Regions from separate parts of the Paenibacillus sp. B1-35 genome, predicted to be linked through region 1. Evidence: riboswitches for the same ligand, from Rfam matches in the RefSeq annotation. Region 1 holds a riboswitch; the other holds the start of a gene.
What was found. A riboswitch is a leader RNA that binds a small molecule or an ion and turns the genes downstream of it on or off. The one in region 1 is predicted to bind FMN.
Positions count from the first base shown of each region.

Region 2: another riboswitch for FMN. It lies ahead of ribD (bifunctional diaminohydroxyphosphoribosylaminopyrimidine deaminase/5-amino-6-(5-phosphoribosylamino)uracil reductase RibD); the one in region 1 lies ahead of ACQ5BJ_RS00905 (DMT family transporter).

Region 1 covers NZ_JBCHVJ010000001.1:176,754-179,907, reverse strand. The annotation lists gene ytaF (sporulation membrane protein YtaF) at 1-179, shown strand, start outside; gene ACQ5BJ_RS00905 (DMT family transporter) at 307-1,227, opposite strand; FMN riboswitch at 1,328-1,504, opposite strand; gene ACQ5BJ_RS00900 (GNAT family N-acetyltransferase) at 1,733-2,914, shown strand; gene ACQ5BJ_RS00895 (hypothetical protein) at 2,999-3,154, shown strand, end outside.
Region 2 covers NZ_JBCHVJ010000001.1:1,330,944-1,334,097, reverse strand. The annotation lists gene lysA (diaminopimelate decarboxylase) at 1-503, shown strand, start outside; gene ACQ5BJ_RS05710 (peptidylprolyl isomerase) at 701-1,138, shown strand; FMN riboswitch at 1,306-1,465, shown strand; gene ribD (bifunctional diaminohydroxyphosphoribosylaminopyrimidine deaminase/5-amino-6-(5-phosphoribosylamino)uracil reductase RibD) at 1,781-2,947, shown strand; gene ribE (riboflavin synthase) at 2,928-3,154, shown strand, end outside.

The DNA of each region.
Region 1 (3,154 bases):
TGTCTCCGCTTGCCATATCATTGACCGCAGCAATTGGGAGCTTCGTTACATTATGGGCTGGCGCATTGCTTGGTCATAAACTGGCCAATATTCGAATTGGACGGTACACAGTAGGACAGTTCAGCACTGTGCTTAGCGGCGTTATCATCATCCTGATCGCGATCAATTCTTTCTTCTGAAAACACAATAGAACCCTTCTACAATGCGTTCAGGGGCATTGCAGATGGGTTCTATGTGATTACGTTTATGTTCAGAAGACAAATTCGCAGCGACAGCCGATCACATGCTGTGCCCCCTTATTGTCTGTCAATTTTGTCTTGATACGATATACAACGCGATCCAGATGAGAACGAAACCAGTAATTTGTGCACCCGTGACTACTTGATGGAACACAATCCAGTTCATTAGCATCCCTACCAATGGAAATGACAACTCCGCAAGTGTTGCGTAAGAAGCCTTTGTACTGGATAGACCGCGATAATAGAGCAAGAGACTTACTAGTCCTGGAAGCAGCGCCTGCAAGAAAATATAGAACGAAAGTGTTCCCCATTCTGAGGCTGCAAAATTCCAGCTTGGCGACTCGATTGAAGTTAACACAATAAGCAGCGGGAGCGCAATTACAAATCGAAGAGATGTAACGGTCTCATATTCCATCTTGTCGAGAAGCATTCGACCCATTACGGTAGAGCCGCCCCACAAGAATGCTGCCCCTAGTGCCAAAATACTGCTATAGCCAATCACTTCATTATAGTGCCCAATTGGCAAAGACCATCCAAAAGTCAATAAATAAGTACCGATAATGGCAAGCAGAAGCAAAAGAGAGAACCGACGCGGCAGCGTCTCCTTCAATAACAATCTTGCCAAAATGATCGCAAAGACCGGTTGAAGCTTTTGCAGCAGCAGTACGCCATTCGCATCACCGTGTGCAAATGCCTCTGTGAACATGATTGTGGCAATGACAGAGCCACCCCATGACAGGAACAACAGTGCGAGTACATGCTTCCATGTACAGTTGCGCAGTTCCTTCCGGTGAATCCATAATACCGGGATCGCATACAGTGCGAGCATAAGATGCTCAATCAATACGATCTGAGTAGAAGTCATCGACTCCATTACCCATACCCGGAACAGTGGGCCAATACCCCACAATGCCGCTCCCATCGCGACGAACCATACTCCTTTGCGGGAGCTGTTCATTCGTGTGTCGGCCTCGATACGATGTTCCATATTCAATAACCTCCGAGGTTGTTGAATATCGGATCTAGACATGCAGAAGAGACAAATTCGCATTAGACCTGTTGTATGCAGTTGTTCCAAACAACGTGTGCGAGATCTTCTTCCATCCGGACTATACCGTCGGCCTTGGCTTCTCACCAAGTCAGTCGCTGTTCTTCCGTTCTCTGCTTAACCGGCAAACAACCGAATAAGCGAACAGCGAGTCGCGGGCTCGGGCAGCTACGCCCATACCGCCGGTCAGGAATTTCACCCTGCCCTGAAGATCCATATTCAAACTACATAGTAGCATGTTGTTTAATTATTCACATGCCCTGTCTACATTATATCGAGATTTTAAATTTGAGCAATACGATATATCTCATTTTCATGAAACTTTTCATTGTTTGCATATATATACCAAATTCAAATATATTTCTTTTCTCCATTGCATCCCTTTCCATTTCATTTACAATAGATCATATACCGCAACCTAATCATCTTTCCAGGAGGGGGCATCATGTCAATCGTTCGTTTGAATAAGGAACAATTATGGGAAACCTTTTCATTGTCCGAATATGCTTTTCAATACAAAATAAAACAAGAAGAGCACAATGAACGTCTTCAAAACCTGGAGCAGCATGACGTATATGGCATATTCGATCAAGGTCGCCTCGCTGCAAAGCTCCATATCATTCCTTTTGAAATCTATCTAGGACAAATGAAGCTGAAAATGGGCGGCATTGCCGGAGTGGCGACCTATCCCGAATATCGGCGCAAAGGCTACGCAAAGGAACTGCTGCTTTATTCTTTACAAGTGATGAGAGATGCAGGAACGTCCCTATCCATGCTCAATCCCTTTTCCTTCCCTTTCTATCGCAAATTAGGTTGGGAGGCTTGCAGCGATCGGATGACATGCCAATTTACACACCATGAATTGATTCCATTCCAGCATGAGCCGAGTGGTGTGGTTCGCCGCTTTTACAAGGAGACACATTCTCCGGATATCGAAGACGTATATGAAGCATGGTCTTTCCGGCATGCTGGCATGCTCGTGCGAGATAGAAAATGGTGGCTTGACTTGTATGATAATCATACTGCGGCAGTATATTATGACGAACATTCGCAACCTCAAGGATATATGTTGTACACGATGAACAACTCTGTGATGCAAGTAAGGGAATTCATGTGCATTACACCAGAATCCAGAATCGGATTGTGGAATTATATTTGCCAGCACGATTCCATGGCAAAACAAGTAGAGATGCGCCTTAACCAGGATGAACGGCTTCTGTTTGCCCTTGACAATCCACGAATTCCACGTACGCTGCATCCGAACTTCATGGCAAGAATAGTTGATGTTGCTTCGTTTCTAGAACATTATCAGTTTGCTCCCGTTTCCTTACACCAACCCATTATTTTGAGCATTCGCGATGTTCATGCACCTTGGAATAATATTTCAATTCTTTTACAGGAGGGGCACGCAACATTACTCTCTCCAAATGACTCACAAAATAACCCATTACTCAGCACAATTAACAATATCTATGTAGACATTCGATCATTGACAGCTTTACTGCTTGGTTATCAGCGGCCACTCGAATTGTATGAGTGCGGGATCCTTACTGGTGATTTCAGCAGCATCCAGGTTCTTGAGCAGTTAATCCCTAGGCTCCGTCCCTACATATCAGACTCTTTCTAGCCCCTTGTTGCGCTAGAGCATTGAGAATCGCAATTCATCTTCGTTATAATAAGCTGTATGAATCTATGTAAGGGAGATTTCTCAATGACTCGTAATCAAGTAGAACAGCAAATTATCGACAATTATGAACGTGATGAACAAATGATGATTCTTATTTTTGCCCAGTGGTGTGTAAACCATAATCTTGATCCTGCCGAACTCTATCATCGCGCATACCCGAAGCAAGGCGACAACTATCCA
Region 2 (3,154 bases), 1.2 Mb from region 1:
TTGCCGGTGTAGCGGAGAGCCTGCCTGAAATCTGGGTTGAGCCAGGACGCAGCATTGTTGGAGAAGCGGGAACAACTTTATATACTATCGGCTCCGTGAAGGATATTCCTGGTGTGCGCAAATTTGTCGCTGTAGACGGCGGCATGACGGATAATCCTCGTCCTGCATTGTATGAGTCGCGTTATGAGTCTCTGCTTGCCAATCGAGCAACATGCGAGTCCACCGAAACGGTATCTATTGCAGGAAAATGCTGTGAGAGCGGAGATATGCTGATTTGGGATACTGTGCTGCCTGCGGTTCAGCAGGGCGATTTGCTTGCCGTATCCTGTACAGGTGCCTATAACTATTCGATGGCAAGCAACTATAATCGGATTCCAAGACCTGCAGTCGTGTTCGTCTGCAATGGGGAAGCAGATATTGTGGTGCGCCGTGAAACGCATGAAGATATCGTACGCAATGACTGCATTCCGGCACGCATGAGCAAGGAGCCGATGCTGAAATAACGTTTCATTGCATGGTTGTATGTGCAATTTGCATGCGGCTGAATGTACAATGAATAAGGTAGAAGTCATACACCCGAGTACCTGTATTGTCGTATACAACGATAAGACAGAAATCGGGTGTTTTCTTTTTGCTTGAAAATAACGTATAATCGGATGAGCAAGCGTGAGCATTGTACATATGGAAGGAGATAATAAATATGAGCAAATATGCAGTGATTGAATTAGAAAAAGGCGGTACGGTAAAAATTCTGCTTCATGAGCAAGATGCGCCTGGTACTGTTGCAAACTTTGAGAAGCTATCTACCGAAGGGTTCTATAACGGTTTGACATTCCACCGCGTTATTCCTGGCTTCGTAGCGCAAGGCGGATGCCCGCACGGAACAGGTACAGGCGGCCCAGGCTACACAATCAAATGTGAAACAAAAGGCAATCCGCACAAGCATGAGCGCGGTGTGCTTGCAATGGCACATGCTGGAAAGGACACAGGCGGTTCCCAGTTCTATATCACTTACGACGCATTCCCTCACTTGGACGGCGTTCATACGGTATTCGGTAAAGTGGTTGAAGGCATGGAGCTTATGGATGCTGTAAAGCAAGGCGACAAAATGAAGCAAGTAACAATCGTTGAAGAATAGAAGAGCATGAAAGGAGACGTGTGTACGGCGGGGCTGTATGCACGTCTTTTTTGCTGCTCACTGTTCGCTTAAGCAAAGCGGTAAAGCGCCGTAAGTTGCATTTTGCTAAGACAGGTGGTACACTTCTAAGTGCATATATTTATACCAAATGAATAGCAATCAAAATGACAGACCTTCAGGGCAGGGTGAAATTCCCGACCGGCGGTGATGAACGGAGACTTGCGTATGCAAGACGTTCTTAGTCCGTGACCCGGGTGGATTCGTCCACACGGTGGATCTGGTGCAACTCCAGGGCCGACAGTATAGTCTGGATGGGAGAAGGGGCGTCAGGAGAGAGGAACTTGATTTTAGTTCTTTAAAGTTCTTTTTTTCACAATTACATGGCATTTCAGGCGAATTGGAGAGGGATACCTGCGGAAGAAGCGCGAGGTTTTCTATCGTTGTATCGTCGTATTTGACATATGCTGAATGGAAATGTATCACTGATTACATCCGTGTTCTCAGTTGTCTTTGGCGTATGCAAATGAAAGTGTATTGTGAAATAAAGTACATGCCTGTAAGCTCAATCAATCATGCCCTTCGGAGGATCCGAAGGGCTTTTTTGCATTAGCCTTGATCCGTTTGTGGAAAGGAGGACAGCCAATGTCTACTGTCATCAATGATGAACTGTACATGCAGCTTGCTTTAGATATGGCAGAGCGTGTGCTTGGACAGACGGATGTAAATCCTGCTGTTGGATGCGTCATTGTCAAGGAGGGACGAGTTGTAGGTCTTGGTGCACATCTGCGCCGCGGTGAAGGCCATGCAGAAGTTCATGCATTAGCGATGGCTGGGGAAGCTGCGCAAGGTGCTACTGCATATGTCACACTTGAGCCATGCAGCCACTATGGGCGAACACCGCCCTGCTGTCTAAGGCTGATCGAATCTGGAGTTGCTCGAGTCGTAATCGCTTGTGTCGATCCAAATCCGGCAGTTGCTGGGAAAGGAATTGCACTGCTGAAACAACATGGGATTGAGGTAACGGTAGATGTACTTCGGGAACAGGGTCTAGCACTCATTGAAATGTTCGCTAAGTATATAACGACCGGTCTCCCGTTTGTTACTCTCAAGACAGCCAGTACGCTTGACGGCAAAATTGCAACGGCTTCAGGAGACAGCAAGTGGATCTCGAATGAGCAATGCCGTGAAGTGGTCCATACGATGAGGCACCGCCATCAAGCAATCATGGTGGGCATTGGCACAGTGCTTGCCGATAATCCTTCACTCACGACACGGCTGACTGTGCCAGGGGTTAGCCCGATTCGCTTAATCGTAGACTCCAAGCTACGCATCCCAGTGGAAGCCAAGGTAGTGACGGATCGTTCTGTACGCACGTGTATATTTACAACTGCGCTGGCAAGCGAGCAAAAACGGCGGGAGCTGGAGTCTCGTGGAGTAGACGTGGTCGCGTGTGGAGAAGGTGAACAGGTTAATCTGCATCAGATGATGGAATGGTGCGGCCAACATGATATTGGCTCGATACTTCTCGAAGGGGGAGGACACCTAAATGGGGCCATGCTTAAGGAGAAGTTGATTGACAAGATCGTATTGTTTATCGCCCCTCTTATAGTTGGCGGTCAGCAAGCACCAGGCAACTTTGCGTTCGGAGGGGTGAGCCGGATGAAGGATGCATACCATCTCCAGCATATGGAGGTTGAGGTGCTCGGAGATAATGTGTGCATTAGCGGGTATCCTTTCGGCAAGCGCCAAGTAGAACAAGCTAAAAATGGCATGAAGGAGGATGACGACGATGTTCACCGGGCTCGTTGAGGAAGTTGGAAGGCTGCAATCGGTCTTGAAGCGGGGCGAAGCGATGGTGCTTCACATTCGTGCGTCTAAGGTACTGGATGGCATGAAGCTGGGGGACAGCATCGCTGTCAATGGAGTATGTCTAACGTCAACATCTTATGATGGCGTCTCTTTCATGGCAGATGTAATGCCGCAAACATTTCGCCATACGAATTTGAAGGACTTGAA